3 regions of the Peribacillus sp. B-H-3 genome follow, and region 1 is predicted to be linked to each of the others. Evidence: a T-box and tRNA genes for the amino acid it is inferred to sense, from the RefSeq annotation. Region 1 holds a T-box; the other regions hold tRNA genes.

Region 1 (10,084 bases):
CAGACACTGTTTTTGGATTAGATATTCATGAAGCTAGGGACTTTTGTTGTCAGGAGCCGGTTTGTAGGACCTGATTGGATATAGGCATTTTTCCATAGTTTGAGCATTTTTCTCGGTGATTTCCGGCTTTCTTGGAATCGGCGTGTAAATGCCATCTGGGTCATCCCAGTGCTCAGGCAGCCGTACTGGAGACTCCGGCTGCCACTTTGATATCCAGTCAGCTGGCAAGGCTCCGGATGTCTGCCTGTATCCGGCCATTTCCATCCATATCATGGACCAGGCTCTCGGAACAACCCTCCAAATATCATAGCCGCCGCCTCCAACAGCAATCCAGCGGCCCCCGCAGTATTCATGTGCCAGCTCATGTGCCAGCCGCGGAATTTCCTTGAATATGTTCATAGTGGCGGAAAGATGTGTCAAAGGATCATAATAATGAGCATCTGCTCCATTTTGGGTAAGGATCACGTCTGGTTTAAAGAATTCAATGATTTCCCTGAAAGCAGTTTTGTAGGAAGCAAGCCACGACTCATCTTCAGTAAATGCGTCTACAGGCAAATTAAAGGTATAGCCATAGCCCTGTCCTTGGCCCCGCTCATTGATATTGCCTGTCCCAGGGAACAGATAGCGCCCGGTTTCATGAATGGAAAAGGTACAGACGGAAGGATCATCATAGAACGACCATTGCACACCATCTCCGTGATGGGCATCGGTATCTACGTAAAGCACCCTTGCATTGTATTTCTTTTGGATGTATTTAATGGCAACAGAGCTATCATTGTACACGCAAAATCCTGAGGCCTTGCCGCGGAAGCCATGGTGCAGTCCTCCGCCAAGATTTAAGGCGTGAAGGGACTTGCCTGACATCACATAATCTGCAGCGGTCAGTGTGCCGCCAACCAGCAGAGCCGATGCTTCGTGCATGCCTGAAAAGATGGGTGTATCCTCGGTTCCAAGACCATAGCTATCTGCACGGTCCCCGGAAAGCTTGCCCTGGCCGGCCATTCTGACAGCGTTTACAAATGATGGATCATGTATGAGCATTAATTCTTCATCTGTCGCCATTCTGGGCTTCACGATATCTTCTTCATTGATCGCATGCTGTTTTTTTAATAAATCCAGGGTAATCCCCAGTCTTTTCTGGTCGAAAGGATGGCCTTCTTTGAATTTATATGCAAGAAGTTCATCAGAGTAAACGAATACGGCTTCTTTTTTCATAATGGAAGCTCCTGCCGCATGGGCCAAAGAACTAAATAGCCTTCTTTTTGCAATTCTTCTGCAATAGCAAAAGGGTTCATGGTTTGTACACGGATAACAAGGATTTTATGTGTTTCATCATCAGCGGGATAAACGAGCAAACTGTGTATATTGACTTTTCTTTTCTTGAAAATGCCTGAAATAGAATGAAGCACCACTGGCTTGTCGGGAATCTGAACTTCGATTTGCGAGCCAGGCTTATTGGCGCCCGTAAGCTCGACATAAGAGTGAAGCAAATCGGTGCCAGTGACGATGCCCACTAGCTTTTTCCCTTTTACAATAGGGAGGCAGCCTATGCTGTTTTCACAAAAAATGGCTCCAATTTCTTCGACGAAATCAAGCGGATGCCCTGTAATCAATTCTTTCTTCATAATCAGGCTCAGCGGCTTTTGAAGGTCTTCTTTAAACTCCTCTGTCCGGAATATGGAAGGGGCAGCATCACGTATATCCCGGTCGCTTACAAGACCGATTAAATGAAAATCATCATCTACAATCAGTATGTGGCGGATTTGTTTTTCCTTGATTAAGGTTATGGCACGGTGAATCGTATCATTTTCGGTAAGCACGGTGAGATTTGTTTTCATGATTTTTTCAACAATCATATTTTATTCCTCCTCCTCTGATTCCCGTCAATACATAAAACGATTCATAAATCTCAAACGGTCAAACTTCTGAATGGACTCTCTGTCCACTCTTTTTCCAATCCGGGCCATCAGACAATTTGCAGGGTGCGAACTGATTTCAGGATCATCTGTCGCGTAATAGACCAGGCCGCCTGCACTCATCATTTTTTCCATGATTTTTCGGTAGTCCCAGACATTCAGTCCTGTCCCTTTTAAATCCCAATGCCAGTAATACTCCGTGGTAATGATGATAAAGTCTTCCATAGCATCATCCATCATAGAAACCTTCAGCATATTTTTTCCGGCGGAAACACCCCGGAATTCCGGTATGACTTCGACTGCGCCAAGCTCAATCAAATCTTCCATTTCTATTTCCGACCATCTTTCCAGCGGGTCAGGATATAAATATGTGACATATCCCACAATCGTGTTTTGATGGCGGGCAATAATAATCCTGCCCTCTGGCAAATCTGCAATCTCAATTAATGCTTTGTGCTGCTGCGAGGGAGGCCGAAACGCAACCAAATGTTCATGAAATTCATACTTGGCAAGCTTCTCGGATGAAATAGGGCCTTCAATAATCAATGTCCCCTGGCTGGTCCCGAGCTCCACGGCATTATATCTTTTAATATGCTCCATTTCTTCACCGCCTCTTGAAAATAGTCTCTTCCATTATACTAAAAAATCAGACAGGCAAGTGAAACTTCCGTCAGGGGATTTTTTCTCTCATCCACGCTGATGATAAACTGGATTCTGGCCTTACGGGCTTTTATACCCTTTTTAGGGCTCCTCAATTCTTGAAGCTTAGTGCCTGCCGGCCGCTGTTTGGGTTTCGTGCATACATTCTTCTGCTATAACGAATCCGCATTTCAGAGGACAGCCTTTTCATCCTATGATTATATCAAACCTTGTCGATAGATTGGCTAATACATTTCCTGAAAAAGGAAAAGATGAATATTTAAAAAATTGAGAATAAAAGTTTTCTATACTATAATAAAGAAGTAAAGTCGAATAGAGGGGGAGTATGTTGTATGAAAGTGGAAGCGCTGCCAGTAATGGAAGGCCATTTTAATCTGCAAAATTATGATGAAACGTATAAGCAGTTTGATTGGGCTGAAACAGAAAAGGAATTTACATGGTCTGAAACAGGAAAAGTGAACTTGGCTTATGAAGCCGTCGACCGCCACGCAGAATCATCTAAGAAAAATAACATTGCCCTTTACTACAAAGACGAAAAAAGAGACGAGAAGTATACATTTAAAGAACTGAAAGATTACACAAATAAAGCGGCAAATATTTTGACAGAATATGCTGGTGTAAGTAAGGGCGACCGCGTCTTCATTTTTATGCCGCGTTCTCCTGAGCTGTATTTTGCGCTGTTAGGGACCATTAAAGCGGGAGCGATTGTCGGCCCGCTGTTTGAGGCTTTCATGGAAGGAGCAGTCAAGGACCGGCTGCAGGACAGCGAAGCAAAGGTCCTGATTACGACGCCTGAGCTGCTTCCTCGTGTACCGGTGGGTGAGTTGCCGGATCTAAAGCATATTTTCCTTGTGGGGGAAAATATTGCAGAAGAAGAAAATGTGTATGACTTTAATAAAAAGATGAAGGAAGCTGACAAACGTTTTGAAATAAAGTGGGTGGATCGTACAGACGGACTGATTCTGCATTACACCTCCGGCTCCACTGGAAAGCCAAAAGGAGTTTTGCATGTTCATAACGCAATGATCCAGCATTTCCAGACTGCCAAATGGGTGCTTGATCTGCAGGATGGGGATGTATACTGGTGCACAGCAGATCCAGGGTGGGTAACAGGAACATCATATGGAATATTTGGCCCTTGGCTTGCTGGAGCATCCAACGTGATTGTCGGAGGCCGGTTTAAACCTGAATCATGGTATAAAACAATCGAGGATTTCGGTGTTACAGTCTGGTATAGTGCACCGACTGCCTTCCGCATGCTGATGGGCGCAGGCGATGAAATCGTCAAGCGGTTCGATCTCAGCTCACTGCGGCATATCCTGAGCGTAGGCGAGCCGCTCAATCCGGAAGTGGTCCGCTGGGGGATGAAGGTATTTAATCTAAGGATTCATGATACATGGTGGATGACTGAAACAGGCGCACAGGTCATCTGCAATTACCCAAGCATTAAAATCAAGCCGGGTTCCATGGGGAAACCGATTCCGGGAGTCAAGGCTGCCATCGTTGATGACCAGGGCAATGAACTGCCGCCGCACCGCATGGGCAATTTGGCCATCAAGAAGGGCTGGCCATCGATGATGCATGCCATCTGGAACAATCCGGCTAAGTATGAATCATATTTTATGCCTGGTGACTGGTATGTGTCGGGGGATTCAGCGTATATGGATGAAGAAGGCTATTTCTGGTTCCAGGGCCGTGTGGATGATGTGATTATGACTTCGGGTGAACGTGTCGGTCCATTTGAAGTGGAAAGCAAGCTGGTGGAGCATCCTGCCATTGCAGAGGCTGGCGTAATTGGAAAGCCTGATCCTGTACGCGGAGAGATCATTAAAGCCTTCATTGCACTGAGAGACGGATATGTGGCAAGTGATGAGCTAATAGAGGAAATCCGCCAGTTCGTTAAAAATGGACTCGCCGCACATGCTGCACCCCGCGAAATAGAATTCCGGGATAAGCTTCCTAAAACAAGGAGCGGCAAAATCATGAGACGTGTTCTTAAAGCCTGGGAGCTTGATCTCCCTGCAGGAGACCTGTCCACAATGGAAGATTGAACACAGAAAAGCATCCCGGCTGATTTGCCGGGATGCTTTTTCTATTCTTTATTATCGCTGCTTTTTGGTTTCTTTGGTTCCACAGGTTTTGTTTCACCCGGTTTAGGATCTTTTTTTGTTTCTTTTACTTTATTTTCTTCTTTCTTCGAATCATCTTTAGGGGATGTATCTTTTACTTTGTCTTCTTGTTTCTTTGGTTCATCTTTAGGTTTTGTATCTTTTTGCGGGCTCGCATCCCCAATACTGACGGTGTTGGACGGTGCGGATTCATTTCCGGCAATATCCACCGCGGTTATATAGTACGAACCGCTTCCGCCGCTGTAGGAAAGCGAGCTTCCAGCTTTGATGCTGCTGGCTTTTTGGCCGTATTTATAAATTCTGTAGCCAATCACATCGGATTCCGGATGGCTGCTCCAAACAATGGAGCTGCCGCTTGTGCCGATAGAAGGGGCAGATGGAGTTGATCCGTTGTCCTGCAATGAATCCGCCGCAGTACCTCCATCTCCTTTTGGCATGAGCGAGCCAGGATCTTTTACATATTTGCCTCCCAATTTTTCATAATAATCGGGATTAATGATTGTACCTGTACTGACAAATTCATCTGGCGTAGAAGAAAGGGCTGCATACCGTTTATTTCCAATTTGGACATATCGGGTTTCAATAAGGTTGCTGTCCGATTTGTCTGGCAGGAAATTGGCATTAAATAAATCGGTTGCACCTTCCTTCGAGCTTTCACAGACACTTGCAGGAAGCGTGCCGCCTTTTCCGCAGACAGGCCGTCTTACAATACCGCCTGGCATTTCAAACCTTTTTTCAGGGTCGATCAGGCTTGGCTTGACTTTATAAGCGGCATTCATTAACTCAGCCCATAAATAGAGATTTCGCTTATTATATTCGAGTCCCTTATAATACCCTTTCAGTGACTTTGGAGTATCATAGCCAATCCATGTGCCGAATGTAACATTGGGATTCGTAGCTACGAACCAGGCATCATGATAATCCTGTCCGGTTCCTGTCTTTCCTGCCCAGTCTGATGAAAAGGCAAGACGGTTATTCACAGAGGCAGCCGTGCCTTTATTGACGACATCACGCATCATATCAAGTGTGAGATAAGCAGTCTGCGGTGTGAACACCTTAACAGGTTTTACTTTATGCTGATAAATGACTTTTCCGTCCTTGGTCTCAATCTTGTCGATCATATAGGCATCAACAAAATTACCTGAATTGGCAAAAGTGGAATAAGCATTCACGTTTTCCTCAACAGTCACACCTCTTTGCATGGCGCCTAATGCCATGGATGAATATGTGTAATCATCTTTTGTTAAAGAGGTGAAGCCCATTTTCTCCAGATAGGTGACTGGGCGGGTGTTGATGATGTCCATATAAAACTTCGCTGCCGGCACATTATAGGACTGTGCCAGTGCATGCCGTGCGGTTGTCAGACCGCTGAAGCTTCCCCCATAGTTGCCAGGGGACCAGCCGCCAAAGGACATCGGCACATTGGCAACAGGTGATGCAGGAGAAATTTTTCCCAGTTCAATGCTAGGTCCATATACAAGCAGCGGCTTCATCGTCGATCCATTAGGGCGGAGGGCAGCAGTGGCATGATTGGTTTGTTCTCTTTTATAATTTCTTCCGCCGACAAAGCTGAGAATTTTACCTGTTTTATTTTCGATCAGCATAGCTCCTGTTTCTACAGGCTCTGTAACTGTTTTGAGTTTTTTTGTTTCAGGATCTTTGACTTCCTCTTGCTTGTCATATCCGTAATATGGATAATTGTTTTTCACCTTTTGCATCGTGTCGTACATTTTTTTGTTTATCGTCGAGTAAATTTTATACCCGTTTTGCCGGAGATTCCGGCTTGCCAAAGTGGTATATTGCTGATTAAGGTCTTTATCTTTCTTTAGATCACTTTCTGTGTAGCCATCTTTTTTTGCCAGTATCACTGAAAGGATATCAATGGATCTCTTTTCAATTTCATAGGTTACCCATGGATACTTTTTGGACGGGGACGGCACCGGTCCGATGAAATCTTTTACGAGATTATATGTAAGGGCATCTTCATATTGCTTCTGGGTGATATAATTTCCGTCGCGCATCCTTTTCAGAACCGTTTTCATCCTAAGAATCCCCGGATCCAGATTCTCCTTCAGCTTGCCTTGCTGTGTATATGGCGTATAGCCGAATGGATTTTTAGGTAGACCAGCAATAAACGCAGCCTGAGGGATGTTCAAATCGCTGGCATTCTTGCCGAATAGTCCTTTTGCAGCTGATTGAACACCGGCAATATTATGTCCTGAGGAATTCCTTCCAAAGGTAGAAACATTAAGATACGTTTGAAGGATTTCTTTTTTGCTGAAGAATTTTTCCAGGCGCAGTGCAAGCAGGATTTCCTTTGCTTTACGGTCAAAAGAAACCTCATTCGTTAAAATCTGATTCTTGACAAGCTGCTGTGTCAGAGTGCTTCCGCCTGACTGTACAGAGGAGTTGGTCATTTCCTGGAAAATGGCCCTCATCAGCGCTTTTGGAACGACTCCATGATGTTCATAAAAATACTCATCCTCTGTGGCTACCACAGCATCTGATAAGTATTTGGAAACATGGTCGAGGGTCACTTGTTCGCGTTCGAGGTCTGAATTCAGCTTTCCTAAATATGTATTGTTCGCGAAGTATAATTCAGAGGTCTCTTCATAGTTGTAAATGTCCTTTTTAAGCTCTGCTTTTGGGCGGACAGGCTCATCCTTAACGAGGGCAGCGAAATATCCTGCACCGGCTCCCCCGGCAAAACAAAACCCAAGAACACCGATTATAATCAGTAAAAGCATTAAATTCCAAATGACTTGATAGGTAATTCTTGAATATCTCTTTGTATTTTTGCTTTGAAGGAAACCTGTCAGCTTGCTCCAAAACGCAGGTGATGCATCTTGATTATTTTTCATTATCATACCCCCTGAAATCACATACATTATAGCATAGAACAGGTATGGAAAAGGCTTTCTTTAGATATTTTTCAGAAAACTACCCGCTCGTAATTGACAAGCTGCCTGTGAATGTGATAAAAATTCATTATCTAAATATTTATTTTTGAAACGCTATGATAGGAATGAGTAGTGAAACAATCCCTGTATTCAGAGAGCCGGTGGGTGGTGGAAACCGGTACATATTGTTTGATGAATTACCTCCTTGAGCATCTGCTGTGAACCATACAGGCTAGCGGCAGGCGGATTGCGGCCGTTATCCGTATTAAGCGGAGGACAGGAGTGTCCTCAAGTTGGGTGGTACCGCGAACTTATTCGTCCCTTCATTTATTTGAAGGGGCGTTTTTATTTGGACTTTTTTGAAATCAAAGGAGGATATAACATGGAATTGCTTAAAGATTTGGAATGGAGAGGCATTATTTACCAGCAGACGGATGAAGAAGGCCTGAAAACTTTATTAGATAATGAGAAAATAGGCTTATATTGCGGGGTGGATCCAACCGCAGACAGCATGCATATTGGCCACTTGCTTCCTTTCTTGACACTGCGCAGGTTTCAGCAGCACGGACATCGCCCGATTGTCCTTGTAGGCGGAGCGACAGGCCTGATTGGCGACCCGAGCGGGAAAAGCGAGGAACGTAAGCTGCAGACGCTTGAAACGGTCCTTTATAATGCCGATAGCATTAAAGGGCAATTAGAAAAGATTTTTGAATTCGAAGGTGAAAATGGAGCCGTTATGGTGAATAACTATGACTGGATCGGCAAAATAGATATGGTGACATTTTTGCGGGATTTTGGGAAGTATATCGGCATTAACTACATGCTTGCAAAAGACACGATATCTTCACGCCTTGAAACCGGGATCTCTTTTACAGAATTCACTTATACCATTATTCAGGGAATGGATTTCAACCATTTATATGACCATAATGGCTGCAGGCTGCAAATTGGCGGAAGCGATCAGTGGGGCAATATCACAACAGGCCTTGAGCTGATAAGGAAAATGCATGATGAAGGCGCAAAAGCTTTCGGAATGACGATTCCTTTAGTAACAAAAGCGGATGGAACGAAATTCGGGAAAAGTGAGGGCGGATCTATCTGGCTGGATCCTGAAAAAACGACTCCATATGAATTCTATCAATTTTGGATTAATACAGCAGATGCAGATGTTGTTAAATACCTGAAATTCTTTACCTTCCTTTCTCACGAAGAGATTGAAGCCCTTGAACAGGCTGTTGAAACTGAACCGCATTTAAGAAAGGCCCAAAAGACACTTGCAGAGGAAATGACCCGCATGATACACGGAGAAGAAGCACTCCAGCAGGCTATTAAAATCTCTGCTGCCCTATTCAGCGGTGAGGTTAAGAATTTAACTGCAGACGAAATCAAACTGGGCTTCAAGGATGTCCCAAGCTATGAAAGAAACAGTAAAGACGAAATCAGCCTAGTGGACTTGCTGGTTGACGCGAAAATCTCTCCATCTAAGCGCCAGTCACGCGAAGATATCCAAAACGGGGCCATTTCCATAAATGGCGAAAAAGTAACAGACCTTCAATATATGGTATCGGAAAGTGATGCAATAGAAGGGCAATTTACATTGATCCGCCGCGGGAAAAAGAAATATACACTTATTAAATAAGGACTGTAGATGCTCAATACTGATATTTGATTTGACCAATTGTTAAAGAGTACAGATGGTGAGTACTCCCGCGGCGGCTGGCACTTGCTGCAGAAACCAGCTATCCTTGTCTGTACGCTTAGGAATGCAAACACTTTAAATAATTCATAGAAAAAGCCGGCCTTGTTGTAAAGGGCCGGCTTTTCTTAAAGCTCCCTGTAATAGACAAAGCTGCTGACGAATTTGGTTGTCTAAATTATTTCGGCCAAAGGAAAGAGCAAGGATTATGAAATGGGGGTCGGGCTAAATTTTCTTTCTATAAAATGTTGTGGTGTCTTTCTATTAGGCTCTTTCTTAAAGATTGTTGTTTTTTCTGAGTTCTGTGAGGGGATCTCATTATTAAATGTGGTTGATTGGAGCGAAAGCGCTCCTGCGGGATTAGCGGGAAGGTGAGACCCCGCAGGCGAAGCAGAGGAGGCTCACCGCCCGCCCCGCGGAAAGCGAGCATCCTGAAGCGGAAATCAACCCCTTGTTCCATAGCAATAAAACGTACGAAAACAGCCTTCTATTAACTCTTATTTCTCCAAAAATGAACCGTACTGCAGGCTGGGGGAAGAATGAGGAGTCAGTAAGCGTGATTAAAGAAAAGGAATGATTGAATGAAGAAAACTAAAAAAGACATACTATTGTAATCTGGCGCCATGCTATTATCCATTTATTTGCTCGCTTGCTATACAAACAGTTACAAGCAATGTAACGAGAACAGCTCCTTTAGATAACTATCTCTCTGCATAAGGTTCAGGATTGAAGTCCATAGTAAGTTCACACGAATCCAAAGTAGCAGAAACTAGCGATCAATTT
Region 2 (10,084 bases), 990 kb from region 1:
GGCGGAGCTGTGATGGCGAGGGAAATATAGTACCGAAGTTCCTGATTCCACACTGCCAAGAAAAGCCTCTAGTGAGATGAAGGGTGCCTGTACCGCAAACCGACACAGGTAGGCGAGGAGAGAATCCTAAGGTGTTCGAGAGAACTCTCGTTAAGGAACTCGGCAAAATGACCCCGTAACTTCGGGAGAAGGGGTGCTTTTTAGGGTGAATAGCCCGGAAAAGCCGCAGTGAATAGGCCCAGGCGACTGTTTAGCAAAAACACAGGTCTCTGCGAAGCCGCAAGGCGAAGTATAGGGGCTGACACCTGCCCGGTGCTGGAAGGTTAAGGGGAGAGGTTAGCGCAAGCGAAGCTTTGAACCGAAGCCCCAGTAAACGGCGGCCGTAACTATAACGGTCCTAAGGTAGCGAAATTCCTTGTCGGGTAAGTTCCGACCCGCACGAAAGGTGTAACGATCTGGGCACTGTCTCAACGAGAGACTCGGTGAAATTATAGTACCTGTGAAGATGCAGGTTACCCGCGACAGGACGGAAAGACCCCGTGGAGCTTTACTGCAGCCTGATATTGAATTTTGGTACAGCTTGTACAGGATAGGTAGGAGCCTGAGAAGCCGGAGCGCCAGCTTCGGTGGAGGCGTCGGTGGGATACTACCCTGGCTGTATTGAAATTCTAACCCGCGCCCCTGATCGGGGCGGGAGACAGTGTCAGGTGGGCAGTTTGACTGGGGCGGTCGCCTCCTAAAGAGTAACGGAGGCGCCCAAAGGTTCCCTCAGAATGGTTGGAAATCATTCGCAGAGTGTAAAGGCACAAGGGAGCTTGACTGCGAGACCTACAAGTCGAGCAGGGACGAAAGTCGGGCTTAGTGATCCGGTGGTTCCGCATGGAAGGGCCATCGCTCAACGGATAAAAGCTACCCCGGGGATAACAGGCTTATCTCCCCCAAGAGTCCACATCGACGGGGAGGTTTGGCACCTCGATGTCGGCTCATCGCATCCTGGGGCTGTAGTCGGTCCCAAGGGTTGGGCTGTTCGCCCATTAAAGCGGTACGCGAGCTGGGTTCAGAACGTCGTGAGACAGTTCGGTCCCTATCCGTCGTGGGCGCAGGAAATTTGAGAGGAGCTGTCCTTAGTACGAGAGGACCGGGATGGACGCACCGCTGGTGTACCAGTTGTCTTGCCAAAGGCATAGCTGGGTAGCTACGTGCGGACGGGATAAGTGCTGAAAGCATCTAAGCATGAAGCCCCCCTCAAGATGAGATTTCCCATAGCGCAAGCTAGTAAGATCCCTGAAAGATGATCAGGTTGATAGGTCTGAGGTGGAAGCGTGGTGACACGTGCAGCTGACAGATACTAATCGTTCGAGGACTTAACCAAAATGACGCCTGATATGTGCTTCTTCTATTATCTAGTTTTGAAAGAACAAAAAAGTTCTTGTAATTTGCTTAAAAAGATATTATAATAGATAATGTCCTTACAAGTGAATTGATGTCTGGCAATGATGGCGAAGAGGTCACACCCGTTCCCATTCCGAACACGGAAGTTAAGCTCTTCAGCGCCGATGGTAGTTGGGGGTTCTCCTCCTGTGAGAGTAGGACGTTGCCAGGCTAAATCTTCTAAGATGTACATCAGGGGTTTCAGGAAACATTATACTATTCCGCAGTAGCTCAGTGGTAGAGCATTCGGCTGTTAACCGAACGGTCGTAGGTTCGAGTCCTACCTGCGGAGCCATGCTTCCATAGCTCAGCAGGTAGAGCACTTCCATGGTAAGGAAGAGGTCAGCGGTTCGAGCCCGCTTGGGAGCTTCCTAGTACACATCATGCATCGGCCCGTTGGTCAAGCGGTTAAGACACCGCCCTTTCACGGCGGTAACACGGGTTCGAATCCCGTACGGGTCACCATTATATCGGAGGATTAGCTCAGCTGGGAGAGCATCTGCCTTACAAGCAGAGGGTCGGCGGTTCGATCCCGTCATCCTCCACCATTTTTTAAAAACTTAATAGATTTATACCATCTTAAAAATGCCGGTGTAGCTCAATTGGTAGAGCAACTGACTTGTAATCAGTAGGTTGGGGGTTCAAGTCCTCTTGCCGGCACCACTTTACGGAGGGGTAGCGAAGTGGCTAAACGCGGCGGACTGTAAATCCGCTCCTTTGGGTTCGGCAGTTCGAATCTGCCCCCCTCCACCATTCTAATAAAAAACATTGTGGATGAGTTATATTTTCCTTCGAGTCGGGGATTATATGATTACCACCTATTTTTTTGTAAAATACTTTATTGGGCTATAGCCAAGCGGTAAGGCAACGGACTTTGACTCCGTCATGCGTTGGTTCGAATCCAGCTAGCCCAGCCATTCATGAGCCATTAGCTCAGTCGGTAGAGCATCTGACTTTTAATCAGAGGGTCGAAGGTTCGAATCCTTCATGGCTCACTCTTTTGCGGAAGTAGTTCAGTGGTAGAATACAACCTTGCCAAGGTTGGGGTCGCGGGTTCGAATCCCGTCTTCCGCTCCAGAGAACTGCATGCATACATAAAAATATGGGGCCTTAGCTCAGCTGGGAGAGCGCCTGCCTTGCACGCAGGAGGTCAGCGGTTCGATCCCGCTAGGCTCCACCATCTAACTACATACATAATTATTCGTCTTTGATTGTATAATCAAAGGCTTTTTTTATGTTCTTTTCCTATGACTTTACAAGCCGGTTTTATATCGCTTCAATCGGAATGAACCTTGTAAATAGGGGTTAGTTTTTAAGGGGATTAGCGGACTTTGGGTGTGAGGTGTCATTGCAGGAGATTTTATACTCGGTTAATGGAGACCTTCTATATAAAATGAAACAGTAACCGGGGGTTACTGTTTTTTAGTTATGCGATAATATTGATTTATGAGCTGATCTAGTTCTGTGCTTGCCTTAACCACTTGGGTGTCGATTCTGGAGGAAGATAAAGCCAAATGAATCATACGCTGTCTGCATTCTTCTATATGGTGTAAAAGCTGTTTTGCAGTCATTTCAGCTGTTCCCCGCTTTCACATTCAATTTTTCTCTATATATCCCTTTTTGGCAGAATTTAAACAGGTTTCTTCTATTTTTGTTAAAATTATTTATATCCTTTTTTGAAACCTATATATGGCTGAATTCGTAAGTATCTTATAGCCGCATGAGCGGGGGTAAAAAACCAAATGGAAGCAATCATAAAAAAAAGAATTAAACAGGTTCTAAAAGGTGATCAAAATGCATTCAGTGAAATCGTAGAGCTGTATAAAGACCGCGTCTATCAGCTTTGCTACAGAATGCTTGGCAATAGCCATGAAGCGGAAGATATGGCACAAGAGGCATTTTTGAGAGCCTATATCAATATTCGGAGCTTTCATATTCAAATGAAATTTTCGACCTGGCTATACAGGATTGCTACCAATCTGTGCATCGACCGGATTCGCAAAAAAAAGCCGGATTATTTTTTGGACGCGGAAGTTGCAGGCACAGAAGGGCTGGATTTATACTCGCAGATTGCTTCAGAAAGCAGCAATCCTGAAGAAGAACTCGAATCTATGGAATTGCGGAAAACGATTCAGGAAGAGATTTTAAAACTTCCGGAGAAATATCGGTCTGCCATTGTTCTGAAGTATATTGAAGAATTATCACTTAAGGAAATCAGCGAGATTCTGGATCTGCCGGTTGGAACTGTAAAAACCAGGATTCACCGGGGCCGTGAAGCTTTGAGAAAACAGCTGGGCCATTTATAAAAAGAAGGTGAAAATGATGAGTTGCCACAATGAGTTCTTAGAATACATGCATGAATATCTTGATGAGGAAATCTCTGATGAAAGAGAGGGGCAGCTAAGGGAGCATTTGCAAACCTGTTCTGAATGCCGTTTGCATTTTCATGAATTAAAAAAGGCTGAAGCTTTGGTTCAGGGGCTGCCAAGCAGGAGGGCTCCGGCTCATTTTACTGATAGGGTTATGGCAAACCTTCCTAAAGAGAAGAAAAATGCAGGTGCAAGGCGCTGGCTGAAAAATCATCCTTTTATCACAGCGGCTTCCCTCTTTATTCTATTAATGGCTGGATCTGTTATCTCCATCTGGAATCAGGATCCACATTTTTCGGTATCCAAAAAGTCTAATATAGTAGTGGAGAGAAACACGGTAATTGTTCCTAAAGGGAAAACGGTGAATGGAGATATCGTGGTGCAGAATGGCGATATTCGGATCGAAGGGAAAGTAAAAGGGAATGTGACAGTAATCAATGGCCATGAATACCTGGCTTCGGCAGGAAGCGTCACAGGAGAAATTGAGATGGTCAATAAGATATTCGATTGGCTATGGTTTAAAATGAAAAACGCTGGAAAAGCGGTTTTCCAGGTAGGTGGGCCGTAAATGGTATCATTCAGGTCTCCAGGTCAGGTAGGACAGACAGGCTATGCCATAAGGCGGCCTGCCCGGTTTTGTCCCTTTCTGACGGGAGGCTTTTTTGAATTAATCAAAAAAGAGGTCTACAATATTTAGAAGTGCGGACAGAAAAATGGTATACTGTTTAGGTTATATTAAAAATCTATGGCTATGGAGTATTTACCGACTGGAGGAAGTAACATGTCATTATCCAACTTTTCCTTCTTGGATTATGTAGTGAATTTAATTGATATTCTCCTTGTTTGGTTTGTGATATATAAACTGCTTGTCGTTATTCGGGGAACAAAGGCTGTTCAGCTCTTAAAAGGGATATTCGTCATCGTAATTGTCCGTGCCTTGAGCAGCCTGATCGGCCTGAATACACTAGGGTGGTTAATGGAACAAGTTATGACTTGGGGAGTCCTTGCTATTATCATCATTTTTCAGCCTGAGCTGCGGAGGGCGCTTGAGCAGCTTGGAAGAGGAAAGCTGTTTGTAAGAAGCACCGGCCAGGAAGAAGATGAGCAAGACCGGCTAGTGGAAGCAATCGTTAAGGCAACTGCCTATATGGCAAAACGGAGAATCGGTGCATTGATTTCCATCGAGAAGGAAACTGGACTGAGTGATTACATAGAAACCGGAATCCCGCTTGGATCACAAATTTCTTCTGAACTCTTAATCAATATATTCATTCCCAATACACCGCTTCATGATGGTGCCGTTATCCTGCAGAATAACCAGGTGGCTGCAGCAGCCTGTTATCTGCCTTTATCCGAAAGCCCGTTCATATCAAAGGAGCTTGGGACGAGGCATCGTGCGGCAATGGGCATCAGTGAGGTGACCGATTGTATCACGGTTGTTGTATCAGAAGAAACGGGCGGCGTTTCTTTAACGAAAAATGGCGAACTGTATCGCGAATTAGACCAGAATACCTTCAGGAACATGCTGCAAAAAGAATTGGTCCTGGATAATAAATTGGCTTCCTCAACGTTATGGAACTGGAGGGGGAAGAAAAATGGATAAATTCATGAACAGCAGCTGGTTCACAAAAATTGTGGCGCTCGCTTTAACTGTCCTGTTATTTACTTCCGTTAACTTTACACCTGGAACCGGAAAAAAATCCCTCGGTTTTAACACACCGGGAGAGACTGGCACGGAAACAATTAAAAATGTGCCCGTGGAAGTGTATTACGATCGCGATAACCTTGTCGTGACGGGTGCACCGAAGTCAGTGGGTGTTACCTTAAAAGGGGTAAAAAGCTTATTAATTTCGGCGAAAAACCAAAGGGAATTCAAGGTATACATCGATTTGTCGGATCCTGAGATCGCTATGGGCGAAAAAAAGGTGCCATTAAAAATCAGGGATATAAATGAAAAGCTGACAGCATCAGTAAATCCTGAATATACTACGGTGAAAATTCAAGAAAAGGTGACAAAAGAGTTTTCAGTCGATCCGGAGTATAATAGGTCGCTTATTGAGGATGGATATACAGCAGATAAGCCAGCTGTCAGTCCGCAAACCGTTAAAATAACCGGCGCAAAAGATATTATCGACCAAATTGCCTATGTGAAAGCCACAATGGCACTTTCGGGCAGGGTCAATGAGACGGTTCACCGCCAGGCTATGGTGCGGGCGCTTGACAGGGATTTGAACAAGCTCAATGTATCGATAGAGCCATCCGTTGTGGATGTTTCCCTGAACGTGAATATCCCTTCTAAAACAGTAAAGCTCGTACCTGTTCAAACCGGCACACCTAAAGACACTGTCAGCATTAAAAGCATGGCCGTTTTCCCTAAGAATGTTACTTTGTACGGAAAGCAATCGGTTTTAGATTCCATACATGGAGTAAGCGTTCCGGTAGATGTGTCCAACATAGATAACAGTAAAGAGGTGGAATTGCCTATTACTGTTCCAGATGGTGTGAAAAAAATGTCACTGGGTACAGCGACGGTGAAAATCCAGACAGAGAAGGTACAGCCGGCTGACAAAAAAACAGCTGAAACGGAGAAAAAACCGCCTGAAAAGCAAGATGAACAAACAAAAAGTCCAGATACTTCGGCGCAGACAAAAGTTTTCAAAAATCTCGACATTGCTTCATCTGGACTTGCTGATGATGAGGACTTGACTTTCAAATCTCCGAAAGGCGGCAAGATTGATCTGACTTTATCAGGAACCGCCGATGATCTGCAAAAGGTAGAGCCTGATGATATTCAAATCACGGTAGATGCCACAGGCCTTGAAGAAGGAGAGCATGACACAGTCATTCAGGTCAAGGTTCCTGCGAATATTAAATGGGAGCTTCCGGTTAAAACGGCTACGGTCTCCATTACAAAAAAAGATAAAGAAACATAATAATTGCAGCGTAATATATAGGATTATTAGAAAGAAGGAGCGATATTCTATGGGTAAATATTTTGGGACAGACGGAGTAAGAGGGGTTGCAAACAGTGAATTAACCCCAGAGCTTGCCTTTAAGCTTGGCAGATTCGGAGGGTATGTTTTAACGAGAGATATGGAACGCCCTAAGGTCTTGATTGGCCGTGATACCAGGATTTCCGGGTATATGCTTGAGGGAGCTCTTGTAGCAGGACTGCTGTCCATCGGAGCAGAGGTAATGCGTCTTGGTGTTATTTCGACGCCAGGTGTCGCCTATTTGACAAAAGCTTTGAGTGCAGAAGCAGGTGTCATGATTTCTGCTTCTCATAATCCCGTGGCTGACAATGGAATAAAATTCTTCGGACCTGATGGTTTTAAGCTTTCAGATGAACAGGAAAACGAGATCGAACGATTAATGGATATGGAAAAGGATGAACTTCCTCGCCCCGTCGGCGGAGACCTTGGCCATATGAATGATTATTTCGAAGGAGGCCAAAAGTACCTTCAGTATCTTAAGCAGACGGTTGATGAAGATTTCACCGGCATTCATATAGCTTTAGACTGTGCGCATGGTGCGACTTCTTCACTGGCGACACATTTGTTTGCCGACCTTGATGCAGATATTTCTACAATGGGAGCATCACCAAATGGGTTGAATATAAATGAAGGCGTTGGTTCAACTCATCCTGAAGCTTTGGCTGCCTTCTTAAAAGAAAAAGGAGCAAGCGTAGGCCTTGCTTTTGACGGTGACGGAGACCGCATGATTGCCATCGATGAAAATGGAGACATTGTGGATGGCGACCAGATCATGTACATTTGCGCCCGTTACATGAAAGAAAATAACCGCCTGAAACAAGGAACTGTCGTTTCAACAGTCATGAGCAACCTGGGATTCTATAAAGGGCTCGACCAGCATGGGATCCAAAGTGTGCAAACAGCTGTAGGAGACAGATATGTTGTGGAAGAGATGAAAAAAGGCGGCTATAACTTGGGCGGAGAACAGTCCGGGCACATTATTTTCCTTGATTATAATACAACGGGTGATGGCCTCCTGTCCGGCCTGCAGCTGGTGAATATTATGAATCAAACAAAAAAGCCGCTGTCAGAATTGGCGGCTGAGATGAAGAAATATCCTCAGACACTTGTAAACATCAGAGTGACAGACAAACATGCTGTCACACAAAATGAAAAGGTCCATCAGGTCATCACAGAGGTAGAAGCTGAAATGAACGGAAACGGAAGAATTCTGGTCCGCCCTTCAGGTACAGAACCTCTAGTGCGTGTTATGGCAGAAGCGCCTGACGCCGGGCAATGCCGCCACTATGTGGACAGAATAGCAGCAGTCGTAAAAGAAGAAATGGGTTTAAACGAATAAACTGATAGGTATGCATAAGGGGAACGCTTTTTCTTCTTATGCATATTTTTATATCAGGAGTCTTTATCCTTATCCTAAAGCCTGGTCCGTTTAGATTTAATCATAGTTGACGAAGCGGCCTGTTATAGGGTATGATTATTCTGTTTTTCGGATCTTCCGATAAACAGCAGACATTAAAATGAAGGGCGGGCAGTGATGGCAGTGTAATACTAAAAGCGCCAGGACTAAGCCGGAACGGAAGCGGTTTAGTTGACGAGGTGGAGGTTTATCGAAAGTTCGGCGGATGCCTCCCGGCTGAACGTGCACAGCCGCAGGAATTTTTATCTTAAAACAGCGGGGCAACCTGCTGCACAAAGGATAAGAAATGCACATCTAAAAAAATATGAGATAAGGGGGCAAGGCTGCCCCTGGGCATTCTTGTTCCCCGATCATCGGCTGGAGGAGCAATTACTATGTGCGGTATCGTTGGATATATTGGTAATAATGACGCGAAGGAAATTTTATTAAAAGGTCTTGAAAAGCTTGAATACAGAGGCTATGATTCTGCAGGAATCGCCGTTATAGATAATACAGGAGTACAGGTTTATAAAGAAAAAGGACGGATTGCGGACCTTCGTGCGGTAGTTAATGAAAATGTTACGACACATACAGGCATTGGCCATACTCGCTGGGCAACTCACGGTGTGCCAAGCGTTTCAAATGCACACCCGCACCAAAGCACTTCTGGACGCTTAACACTTGTTCATAATGGTGTAATCGAAAACTACAATCAGCTGAAGCGTGAGTATCTTGGAGATGTCACTTTTAAAAGCGAAACAGATACAGAAGTTGTGGTTCAGCTGATCGAAAAGTTTGTAAATGACGGTTTGGATGTGGAAGAAGCATTCCGCAAAACGCTAAAGCTTGTTAAAGGATCCTATGCATTGGCTTTATTGGATAACCAAAACAATGAAACCATTTTTGTAGCTAAAAATAAAAGCCCGCTGCTTGTAGGTGTCGGTGAAGACTTTAATGTCGTAGCATCTGATGCAATGGCTATGATACACGTAACTAATCAATTCCTGGAGCTAATGGATAAGGAAATGGTTATCGTAACAAAAGAACATGTATCCATACAGACACTGGATGGCCAGGCAGTTATCCGTGAGCCGTATACAGCTGAACTGGATGCAAGTGATATTGAAAAAGGCACGTACCCTCACTATATGCTCAAGGAAATCGATGAGCAGCCATTAGTGACTCGAAAAATCATTCAGGCGTACCAAAATGAACAGGGCAAGCTTGCAATCGATTATAACATTGCTGAAGCAGTGAGCGAAGCAGACCGGATTTATATCGTGGCATGCGGAACAAGCTACCATGCAGGGCTGATCGGCAAACAGTTGTTTGAAAACATGGCTAAAATTCCGGTTGAAGTACATGTTGCTTCGGAATTCACATACAATATGCCGCTGCTTTCAGAAAAACCGCTGTTCATTTTTATTTCACAAAGCGGAGAAACAGCAGACAGCCGCGCCGTGCTTGTAGCTGTTAAGGAGCTTGGCCACAAGGCGCTGACAATCACCAATGTACCTGGGTCAACATTGTCCCGTGAAGCTGATTTCACTTTGCTTTTGCATGCAGGTCCAGAAATTGCAGTTGCCTCTACAAAGGCTTATACAGCTCAAATTGCAGTTCTAGCCATCCTGGCTGATGTAACGGCTCAGTTCCGCGGCATGACTGTAGATTTTGATTTGGTTAAAGAACTTGGTATTGCAGCTACTGTCATGGAAGCTCTTTGTGATTCAAAAGAAGAAATGGAACAAATCGCACGCGAATATCTGTCTGTAACTCGCAATTGCTTCTTTATCGGTCGTTCTGTTGACCATTATGTGGGCCTTGAAGGTGCTCTTAAGCTTAAGGAAATCTCATATATCCAGGCAGAAGGATTTGCAGGAGGAGAACTGAAACAT
Region 3 (10,084 bases), 1.7 Mb from region 1:
TTATGCATGTATAGGTGCTGCTTAACTTCCGTTTCTTTTGCTTGTAAAGCTAAGATCCGTAAAACAAAGAGCGCTTATGTGATTGAATAAGGGTATTTTGTAAAAGAATAATAGCTTGGCTAAAGTACTTTCAGGTGTTTAATAAACAGGTCCTGCACATCATAAAATAATTATCGTAAAAAATCATTTTTAGTATTGACCATTCATTATTTCGATGTTATATTTATATACGTCGCTAGGGGACATCAAGTTCTGAAGCGTCAAAAAATGTTTTACTAAAAAAGTTTTTCAAAAAGTTGTTGACAGTTAACTTGCTTGTATGGTAAGATAATCAAGTCGCTTCCGAGAGAAACGATAGAGAAATTGCTCTTTGAAAACTGAACAAAACTAAGCGCCAACGTTTTAAAATAGTGAGCACACACTCTAAAAGCAAATGAGCAAGTCAAACATTTCTTCGGAGAGTTTGATCCTGGCTCAGGACGAACGCTGGCGGCGTGCCTAATACATGCAAGTCGAGCGAATGGATGGGAGCTTGCTCCCTGAAGTTAGCGGCGGACGGGTGAGTAACACGTGGGCAACCTGCCTGTAAGACTGGGATAACTTCGGGAAACCGGAGCTAATACCGGATACGTTCTTTCCTCGCATGAGGAAAGATGGAAAGACGGTTTCGGCTGTCACTTACAGATGGGCCCGCGGCGCATTAGCTAGTTGGTGAGGTAATGGCTCACCAAGGCCACGATGCGTAGCCGACCTGAGAGGGTGATCGGCCACACTGGGACTGAGACACGGCCCAGACTCCTACGGGAGGCAGCAGTAGGGAATCTTCCGCAATGGACGAAAGTCTGACGGAGCAACGCCGCGTGAGCGAAGAAGGCCTTCGGGTCGTAAAGCTCTGTTGTTAGGGAAGAACAAGTGCCAGAGTAACTGCTGGCACCTTGACGGTACCTAACCAGAAAGCCACGGCTAACTACGTGCCAGCAGCCGCGGTAATACGTAGGTGGCAAGCGTTGTCCGGAATTATTGGGCGTAAAGCGCGCGCAGGTGGTTCCTTAAGTCTGATGTGAAAGCCCACGGCTCAACCGTGGAGGGTCATTGGAAACTGGGGGACTTGAGTGCAGAAGAGGAAAGTGGAATTCCAAGTGTAGCGGTGAAATGCGTAGAGATTTGGAGGAACACCAGTGGCGAAGGCGACTTTCTGGTCTGTAACTGACACTGAGGCGCGAAAGCGTGGGGAGCAAACAGGATTAGATACCCTGGTAGTCCACGCCGTAAACGATGAGTGCTAAGTGTTAGAGGGTTTCCGCCCTTTAGTGCTGCAGCTAACGCATTAAGCACTCCGCCTGGGGAGTACGGCCGCAAGGCTGAAACTCAAAGGAATTGACGGGGGCCCGCACAAGCGGTGGAGCATGTGGTTTAATTCGAAGCAACGCGAAGAACCTTACCAGGTCTTGACATCCTCTGACAACCCTAGAGATAGGGCGTTCCCCTTCGGGGGACAGAGTGACAGGTGGTGCATGGTTGTCGTCAGCTCGTGTCGTGAGATGTTGGGTTAAGTCCCGCAACGAGCGCAACCCTTGATCTTAGTTGCCAGCATTCAGTTGGGCACTCTAAGGTGACTGCCGGTGACAAACCGGAGGAAGGTGGGGATGACGTCAAATCATCATGCCCCTTATGACCTGGGCTACACACGTGCTACAATGGATGGTACAAAGGGCAGCAAAGCCGCGAGGCCGAGCAAATCCCATAAAGCCATTCTCAGTTCGGATTGCAGGCTGCAACTCGCCTGCATGAAGCCGGAATCGCTAGTAATCGCGGATCAGCATGCCGCGGTGAATACGTTCCCGGGCCTTGTACACACCGCCCGTCACACCACGAGAGTTTGTAACACCCGAAGTCGGTGGGGTAACCTTTATGGAGCCAGCCGCCTAAGGTGGGACAGATGATTGGGGTGAAGTCGTAACAAGGTAGCCGTATCGGAAGGTGCGGCTGGATCACCTCCTTTCTAAGGAAAATAACGTTCGCTTACGTTTTGTTCAGTTTTGAAAGAAGCAATTCTTTCAGAACTTTGTTCTTTGAAAACTAGATAATAGATAGAAGGCAAATTTTTGCGTCAATCTTTTCAAAAACATACCATGTTTATGGTTAAGTTAGAAAGGGCGCACGGTGGATGCCTTGGCACTAGGAGCCGATGAAGGACGGGACTAACACCGATATGCTTCGGGGAGCTGTAAGTAAGCTTTGATCCGGAGATTTCCGAATGGGGAAACCCACTGTTCGTAATGGAACAGTATCTTTACCTGAATACATAGGGTACTGAAGGCAGACCCGGGGAACTGAAACATCTAAGTACCCGGAGGAAGAGAAAGCAAATGCGATTTCCTGAGTAGCGGCGAGCGAAACGGAATTAGCCCAAACCAAGAGGCTTGCCTCTTGGGGTTGTAGGACACTCAACATGGAGTTACAAAGGAACGGGGTAAATGAAGAGGCTTGGAAAAGCCCGTCAGAGAAGGTAATAACCCTGTAGTTGAAACTTCGTTCCCTCCTGAGTGGATCCTGAGTACGGCGGGACACGAGAAATCCCGTCGGAAGCAGGGAGGACCATCTCCCAAGGCTAAATACTCCCTAGTGACCGATAGTGAACCAGTACCGTGAGGGAAAGGTGAAAAGCACCCCGGAAGGGGAGTGAAATAGATCCTGAAACCGTGTGCCTACAAGTAGTCAGAGCCCGTTAATGGGTAATGGCGTGCCTTTTGTAGAATGAACCGGCGAGTTACGATTTCATGCAAGGTTAAGTTGAGAAGACGGAGCCGCAGCGAAAGCGAGTCTGAATAGGGCGAATGAGTATGAGGTCGTAGACCCGAAACCAGGTGATCTACCCATGTCCAGGGTGAAGTTCAGGTAACACTGAATGGAGGCCCGAACCCACGCACGTTGAAAAGTGCGGGGATGAGGTGTGGGTAGCGGAGAAATTCCAATCGAACCTGGAGATAGCTGGTTCTCTCCGAAATAGCTTTAGGGCTAGCCTCATAATGAGAGTCTTGGAGGTAGAGCACTGATTGGACTAGGGGCCCTCATCGGGTTACCGAATTCAGTCAAACTCCGAATGCCAAAGACTTATTTATGGGAGTCAGACTGCGAGTGATAAGATCCGTAGTCAAAAGGGAAACAGCCCAGACCACCAGCTAAGGTCCCAAAGTATACGTTAAGTGGAAAAGGATGTGGAGTTGCTTAGACAACCAGGATGTTGGCTTAGAAGCAGCCACCATTTAAAGAGTGCGTAATAGCTCACTGGTCGAGTGACTCCGCGCCGAAAATGTACCGGGGCTAAACGTATCACCGAAGCTGTGGATTGACACCTCTGGTGTCAGTGGTAGGAGAGCGTTCTAAGGGCGTTGAAGCTAGACCGGAAGGACTGGTGGAGCGCTTAGAAGTGAGAATGCCGGTATGAGTAGCGAAAGAAGGGTGAGAATCCCTTCCACCGAATGCCTAAGGTTTCCTGAGGAAGGCTCGTCCGCTCAGGGTTAGTCAGGACCTAAGCTGAGGCCGAAAGGCGTAGGCGATGGACAACAGGTTGATATTCCTGTACCACCTATTCATCGTTTGAACGATGGGGGGACGCAGGAGGATAGGGTAAGCGCGCTGTTGGATATGCGCGTCCAAGCAGTTAGGCCGGAAACGAGGCAAATCCCGTTTCCATGAAGGCGGAGCTGTGATGGCGAGGGAAATATAGTACCGAAGTTCCTGATTCCACACTGCCAAGAAAAGCCTCTAGTGAGATGAAAGGTGCCTGTACCGCAAACCGACACAGGTAGGCGAGGAGAGAATCCTAAGGTGTTCGAGAGAACTCTCGTTAAGGAACTCGGCAAAATGACCCCGTAACTTCGGGAGAAGGGGTGCTTTTTAGGGTGAATAGCCCGGAAAAGCCGCAGTGAATAGGCCCAGGCGACTGTTTAGCAAAAACACAGGTCTCTGCGAAGCCGCAAGGCGAAGTATAGGGGCTGACACCTGCCCGGTGCTGGAAGGTTAAGGGGAGAGGTTAGCGCAAGCGAAGCTTTGAACCGAAGCCCCAGTAAACGGCGGCCGTAACTATAACGGTCCTAAGGTAGCGAAATTCCTTGTCGGGTAAGTTCCGACCCGCACGAAAGGTGTAACGATCTGGGCACTGTCTCAACGAGAGACTCGGTGAAATTATAGTACCTGTGAAGATGCAGGTTACCCGCGACAGGACGGAAAGACCCCGTGGAGCTTTACTGCAGCCTGATATTGAATTTTGGTACAGCTTGTACAGGATAGGTAGGAGCCTGAGAAGCCGGAGCGCCAGCTTCGGTGGAGGCGTCGGTGGGATACTACCCTGGCTGTATTGAAATTCTAACCCGCGCCCCTGATCGGGGCGGGAGACAGTGTCAGGTGGGCAGTTTGACTGGGGCGGTCGCCTCCTAAAGAGTAACGGAGGCGCCCAAAGGTTCCCTCAGAATGGTTGGAAATCATTCGCAGAGTGTAAAGGCACAAGGGAGCTTGACTGCGAGACCTACAAGTCGAGCAGGGACGAAAGTCGGGCTTAGTGATCCGGTGGTTCCGCATGGAAGGGCCATCGCTCAACGGATAAAAGCTACCCCGGGGATAACAGGCTTATCTCCCCCAAGAGTCCACATCGACGGGGAGGTTTGGCACCTCGATGTCGGCTCATCGCATCCTGGGGCTGTAGTCGGTCCCAAGGGTTGGGCTGTTCGCCCATTAAAGCGGTACGCGAGCTGGGTTCAGAACGTCGTGAGACAGTTCGGTCCCTATCCGTCGTGGGCGCAGGAAATTTGAGAGGAGCTGTCCTTAGTACGAGAGGACCGGGATGGACGCACCGCTGGTGTACCAGTTGTCTTGCCAAAGGCATAGCTGGGTAGCTACGTGCGGACGGGATAAGTGCTGAAAGCATCTAAGCATGAAGCCCCCCTCAAGATGAGATTTCCCATAGCGCAAGCTAGTAAGATCCCTGAAAGATGATCAGGTTGATAGGTCTGAGGTGGAAGCGTGGTGACACGTGCAGCTGACAGATACTAATCGATCGAGGACTTAACCAAAATGACGCGTAAAACCTTCACTATTATCTAGTTTTGAAAGAACAAAAAAGTTCTTGCAAAATAATTAAATAAGGTATATAATAATATATGTCTTATGGAAAATGTTTGGTGACGATAGCGAAGAGGTCACACCCGTTCCCATTCCGAACACGGCAGTTAAGCTCTTCAGCGCCGATGGTAGTTGGGGGTTCTCCCCCTGTGAGAGTAGGACGTCGCCAAGCTGGTATTATTCCGCAGTAGCTCAGTGGTAGAGCATTCGGCTGTTAACCGAACGGTCGTAGGTTCGAGTCCTACCTGCGGAGCCATATGGAGAGCTGTCCGAGTGGCCGAAGGAGCACGATTGGAAATCGTGTAGACGGGTACCCCTGTCTCAAGGGTTCAAATCCCTTGCTCTCCGCCATTATACCTGGCCCGTTGGTCAAGCGGTTAAGACACCGCCCTTTCACGGCGGTAACACGGGTTCGAATCCCGTACGGGTCACCATTTACATACTGGAGGATTAGCTCAGCTGGGAGAGCATCTGCCTTACAAGCAGAGGGTCGGCGGTTCGATCCCGTCATCCTCCACCATAATTTTTGATGAAACATTTATATTATCGCGGGGTGGAGCAGTCTGGTAGCTCGTCGGGCTCATAACCCGAAGGTCGCAGGTTCAAATCCTGTCCCCGCAATCTGGTCCCGTGGTGTAGCGGTTAACATGCCTGCCTGTCACGCAGGAGATCGCGGGTTCGATTCCCGTCGGGACCGCCATTTTAAAAATTCAATATAGCTGTAATTAATAATGGCTCGGTAGCTCAGTCGGTAGAGCAAAGGACTGAAAATCCTTGTGTCGGCGGTTCGATTCCGTCCCGAGCCACCATTCACTTAATTATGTGGAGGGGTAGCGAAGTGGCTAAACGCGGCGGACTGTAAATCCGCTCCTTTGGGTTCGGCAGTTCGAATCTGCCCCCCTCCACCATCTATAGGGGCATAGTTTAAAGGTAGAACAGAGGTCTCCAAAACCTCCGGTGTGGGTTCGATTCCTACTGCCCCTGCCAATTTTAAAATAATGGCGATTGTGGCGAAGTGGTTAACGCATCGGATTGTGGTTCCGACATTCGTGGGTTCGATTCCCATCAGTCGCCCCATTTATAACATAAATTGTTACTCAGTTGAATATAATGATATTGGGCTATAGCCAAGCGGTAAGGCAACGGACTTTGACTCCGTCATGCGTTGGTTCGAATCCAGCTAGCCCAGCCATCATGCGGAAGTAGTTCAGTGGTAGAATACAACCTTGCCAAGGTTGGGGTCGCGGGTTCGAATCCCGTCTTCCGCTCCAATATTTAAGGCGGCATAGCCAAGAGGAAAGGCAGAGGTCTGCAAAACCTTTACCACCGGTTCGAATCCGGTTGCCGCCTCCAAATTACATGCCGGTGTGGCGGAATTGGCAGACGCGCACGACTCAAAATCGTGTTCCTTCTGGAGTGCCGGTTCGACCCCGGCCACCGGTATCATGAAACAGCCAAGAGTGCTGTTGTATCAAGGTCTTACACTTAATTGTGTAAGACCTTTTTTCATTTTTCTCACACTACAGATTTGACACTAATAATGTGCGGAGGTCATGTGCGGTGAGTAAACGAAGAACTTGGCTGACATACCAATACATAGGAGGAATGATGATGGAAGTAAAGCATAAATATGAATTCACTGTAAATGGAATGGAAATTACATTAAAGGATAAATCTCATGCGGGCATCTTCCGTCAGTTCTGGTCATACTTCATGAATCTTGATGTGAACAAAACTATTATTTGTTTTGGTACCGGTTCCTAGAACTGAACAAAAAAATTCCTTCACTATGCAGAACGAAAGAAATGTTACTGCTTTCTTGTCAGAGACCGACTTTTACAACCGTTCAAAACATTAGAGATGTGGGTTAATTTCAGTTCAATGAATACCAACTCTTCATACAGAGATAAAGTCTACTTTATCAATATAAAAAAATACCGCTATTAGGCGGTATTTATGATTCCTAATATTTATATATGGACTTCACTGATTAAAGAATGAGTATTTCCTTCTGTGTCTTTAAAAAAGGTCATCCATGTTTCAGTTTGTTCCATTTTTGCAACTATATGTGGTTCGTCAATAAAATAAACGCCTTTTTCAATTAATTCTTCGTGAGCTTCTTTAATATTCTCAACTTGAAAATATATGACAGAACCTGATTGAGTAAAATCTTCTTTTTCAGGAAGGCTAAGAAGAAGGCGAGTACCATTACAATCAAAGAATGCCATAGAGTCTGTGCTGAATAGAAAAGGAAGTTTTAATAAATCTTTGTAAAAACCAACTGCTTTTTCTAAATTTTTTACGGGTATTCCTATTTGTCCGACCTTCTGAATAGAATTTGCAATCATTGAAAACAACTCCTTAATTTTATTCTATCTAAATTTTTTGAATATAAAATATATAATGGTAAATATACCAATAATTTTATTGTACTGTCTAGGTAAAAATATCCAAAAAAGAGGACCAAAAAAGTCCTCAACTAATTTAATACTATAGGCACAATCTTTCAGAACACAGCCTTTAAATAAGAAAAGGGTACGAAATTAAGTTGAATGAAAAAAAAAGACAAAGTACTCGCAATACCCTGCCTCCAAACATTTTAAATCGATAATCACATAAAACTAAATATGGAATTTTCCCTACCCTTATAGAATCGAAAAAAAATTCGATGTTGCAAGGTGTCTTTAGTATTACCAGCACAAGTTAATAGACAAAACAAAGGAAAAAATAGATGATTTTAAGCAGGAGAAAACTGTTCTACAATTCGATTTTTCTAGCATTATCGACAGTGAAAAGTTAGTACCGTTTACTGTGGATCTGCCAAAATAATGCACTAGCATCTATTATGTCCACATGCACTTTGTGTTGCAGCAAAATATAGTTAGAAACCCGAGGACAGCGTACATTTTGGTTAGCTGTCTTTTTTTATGGCAAGAGAGAACATTAAATCTAGATACTGTCTATATTATCCTTATTCAAGGGAACTATATAACCAATTAACTTAATGATGTCAGGAGCAGGGGGGATTAATAATGAAAGTACTGTCGATGATCCAGCCTTGGGCAAGCTTATTTGTCCTTAGGGAAGCCAAATATGAAACAAGGACTTGGAGAACGCATTATCGGGGTCCTCTTGCTATTCATACGAGCAAAAAAGTAGATAAGCCCGCCTGTAGACTGGATGGAGTTGCCGAGCTGCTGGCTAAGCATGGGTATACAGAAGATAACCTGCCGACCGGAATGATAATTGGAGTCTGCAAGCTGAAAAACTGTTTGAAAATAGAAGAAAACAATGGAAACTGGGCGGTCTTAGAAGATAGTCGGGTTATTTCAGGGAACGACTTGTTTTTAGGGGATTACAGAGTTGGCGGCTATGCCTGGGAAATTGAGGACATGCGGATGCTCGATGAATATATTCCTGCAAAAGGGCAGCTTGGGCTGTGGGAGTTTAGCGGAAAGATATAAGTATCAAACCATAGTGGCACTGAATCTGGAAATTCTATGCTGGTGTGTATCTATGAACAGATAAGATTGCTGTTATATCAAAGCTTCTCACTTTATGTGAGGTGCTTTTTTATTTGTTTGGAAACAACAAAATACTAACAAAAGTCATAGACATAATAGATGGGCGTAACCTGTGAGAAACATGGTCACAAAAGGATTCTTATTAATTTCTTGAGAAAGAAGGCGAAGTCAGATATTTAGTGAACTCAGGGCTGCATAGTGGTACTAAGAGTCAAAAAATATCTTGTAGGAATGAAACTTTAAAAATTTGATCGGCAGGATATCCTTGGTTGATTAGTGGGTTATTTGTAAGATATTTTGAAGAAAACAATTTTCTACATTCTAATTCCACTTCCTTGTTGTATAATTATAAGAAAAAATTGGAAATTGGATTATGATATAGTATTAATTTTTGAAAATAATTCAGAATAGTAATTTACATTTAAAATCACTAACTAAATCTAAAGCACAGCAATTTATATAAGGGGGATTCATATGGAATTAGAAAGAAATACCTTAAGACAGCCTTTTTATAAAAACAAGAAAATCATTCTACCAATAACAGCAATCATTTTAGCAATTATTTTCTACTCAGTAGGCTACAGTTCGGCTAAAACAAAAATTGATGGTAAAAAGACCAGCTACGATCAAGTGGTTTCAAAGTTTAAGAGTAAGGAATCTAAGCTTAAAAATATTGATGAAAAAATTGATGCAGCTGGGATAAAATTAGCTGATGTTGAATCACAGATCCAAGATAAACAAGATGAATATGATGCAGCGTTAACAAGCATTGCTAAAAAGGCACAAGCTGAACAGAAACTCAAAGATATAAACAGTCAGATTTCAGGCAGGAAATCTGAAGTAACAAAGTTGAATAAACAAATTGATGCTAAGCATAATGAATTAGCAACTGCTACTAGTCAAGTAAAAGCAGCAAAAGGCAAACCAAAGTTTCTAAGTGCAGGAAAATTTGAAGTAGGTAGGGATTTGCCAGAAGGAAGATATAAAGTATCAGCTAATGGAGGAGAAGGTAACTTCTTTGTAAACCAAGGAGCAGATGTAAATATTATTTTAGGAAATGGAGACTTTGGCGAGAGTGAGTATATGTGGGATGCATATGAAGGTGATGAAATTGAGTTAACCACATCTGCCAAATTTACACCTGTTGAATAGTTAATTGGGGAGTAATTGCTCAGGAAGTAAATTAAATAATTATGGAATCTAGATGTTTAATTCACCGTATCAGTGTAATGTCCGTAAATATGAGCCTTTACATGAATTGCCTGAATGGATGCCAACTCGATCGTATTTCGTGATCTAAAAAAGCTGTTAATTTCTTCACGAGCTGTGTATTGATCACAGTTACTCAGTGTGTACGAAAAACGGTGGTTTACTAGACTTCTCTTGTAAACAGCTTCATAGGGAATATCTCTTTCTTAGATTTGTTGTGGTGACTTTTC

The links. The T-box of region 1 lies ahead of tyrS (tyrosine--tRNA ligase). A T-box ahead of a tRNA ligase gene usually reads a tRNA of that ligase, here a tRNA-Tyr.
Region 2: it has a tRNA-Tyr gene. The T-box ahead of tyrS (tyrosine--tRNA ligase) is inferred to sense a tRNA for this amino acid. The anticodon was not compared.
Region 3: it has a tRNA-Tyr gene. The T-box ahead of tyrS (tyrosine--tRNA ligase) is inferred to sense a tRNA for this amino acid. The anticodon was not compared.

The regions. Positions count from the first base shown of each region.
Region 1 covers NZ_CP183879.1:4,275,655-4,285,738, reverse strand. Annotated here, with positions in the region: gene ACN6MY_RS21335 (acetoin utilization protein AcuC) at 34-1,215, opposite strand; gene ACN6MY_RS21330 (acetoin utilization AcuB family protein) at 1,212-1,856, opposite strand; gene ACN6MY_RS21325 (GNAT family N-acetyltransferase) at 1,884-2,516, opposite strand; gene acsA (acetate--CoA ligase) at 2,909-4,627, shown strand; gene ACN6MY_RS21315 (transglycosylase domain-containing protein) at 4,669-7,566, opposite strand; T-box leader at 7,713-7,931, shown strand; gene tyrS (tyrosine--tRNA ligase) at 7,988-9,244, shown strand; gene ACN6MY_RS21305 (VOC family protein) at 10,028-10,084, shown strand, end outside.
Region 2 covers NZ_CP183879.1:602,752-612,835, forward strand. Annotated here, with positions in the region: rRNA gene ACN6MY_RS02890 (23S ribosomal RNA) at 1-1,372, shown strand, start outside; rRNA gene rrf (5S ribosomal RNA) at 1,487-1,603, shown strand; tRNA gene ACN6MY_RS02900 (tRNA-Asn) at 1,652-1,726, shown strand; tRNA gene ACN6MY_RS02905 (tRNA-Thr) at 1,728-1,800, shown strand; tRNA gene ACN6MY_RS02910 (tRNA-Glu) at 1,822-1,896, shown strand; tRNA gene ACN6MY_RS02915 (tRNA-Val) at 1,904-1,979, shown strand; tRNA gene ACN6MY_RS02920 (tRNA-Thr) at 2,019-2,094, shown strand; tRNA gene ACN6MY_RS02925 (tRNA-Tyr) at 2,101-2,184, shown strand; tRNA gene ACN6MY_RS02930 (tRNA-Gln) at 2,274-2,348, shown strand; tRNA gene ACN6MY_RS02935 (tRNA-Lys) at 2,354-2,426, shown strand; tRNA gene ACN6MY_RS02940 (tRNA-Gly) at 2,434-2,508, shown strand; tRNA gene ACN6MY_RS02945 (tRNA-Ala) at 2,536-2,611, shown strand; gene ACN6MY_RS02950 (aspartyl-phosphate phosphatase Spo0E family protein) at 2,844-3,002, opposite strand; gene sigW (RNA polymerase sigma factor SigW) at 3,174-3,737, shown strand; gene ACN6MY_RS02960 (zf-HC2 domain-containing protein) at 3,751-4,368, shown strand; gene cdaA (diadenylate cyclase CdaA) at 4,582-5,403, shown strand; gene ACN6MY_RS02970 (YbbR-like domain-containing protein) at 5,396-6,733, shown strand; gene glmM (phosphoglucosamine mutase) at 6,783-8,132, shown strand; gene glmS (glutamine--fructose-6-phosphate transaminase (isomerizing)) at 8,585-10,084, shown strand, end outside.
Region 3 covers NZ_CP183879.1:1,281,002-1,291,085, forward strand. Annotated here, with positions in the region: rRNA gene ACN6MY_RS06290 (16S ribosomal RNA) at 452-2,002, shown strand; rRNA gene ACN6MY_RS06295 (23S ribosomal RNA) at 2,141-5,072, shown strand; rRNA gene rrf (5S ribosomal RNA) at 5,177-5,293, shown strand; tRNA gene ACN6MY_RS06305 (tRNA-Asn) at 5,303-5,377, shown strand; tRNA gene ACN6MY_RS06310 (tRNA-Ser) at 5,381-5,472, shown strand; tRNA gene ACN6MY_RS06315 (tRNA-Glu) at 5,481-5,555, shown strand; tRNA gene ACN6MY_RS06320 (tRNA-Val) at 5,566-5,641, shown strand; tRNA gene ACN6MY_RS06325 (tRNA-Met) at 5,669-5,742, shown strand; tRNA gene ACN6MY_RS06330 (tRNA-Asp) at 5,746-5,821, shown strand; tRNA gene ACN6MY_RS06335 (tRNA-Phe) at 5,855-5,930, shown strand; tRNA gene ACN6MY_RS06340 (tRNA-Tyr) at 5,946-6,029, shown strand; tRNA gene ACN6MY_RS06345 (tRNA-Trp) at 6,035-6,108, shown strand; tRNA gene ACN6MY_RS06350 (tRNA-His) at 6,123-6,198, shown strand; tRNA gene ACN6MY_RS06355 (tRNA-Gln) at 6,239-6,313, shown strand; tRNA gene ACN6MY_RS06360 (tRNA-Gly) at 6,318-6,392, shown strand; tRNA gene ACN6MY_RS06365 (tRNA-Cys) at 6,401-6,474, shown strand; tRNA gene ACN6MY_RS06370 (tRNA-Leu) at 6,483-6,564, shown strand; gene ACN6MY_RS06375 (hypothetical protein) at 6,682-6,885, shown strand; partial or broken gene ACN6MY_RS06380 (IS1595 family transposase) at 6,861-6,992, shown strand; gene ACN6MY_RS06385 (VOC family protein) at 7,092-7,469, opposite strand; gene ACN6MY_RS06390 (ASCH domain-containing protein) at 8,154-8,585, shown strand; gene ACN6MY_RS06395 (hypothetical protein) at 9,120-9,797, shown strand.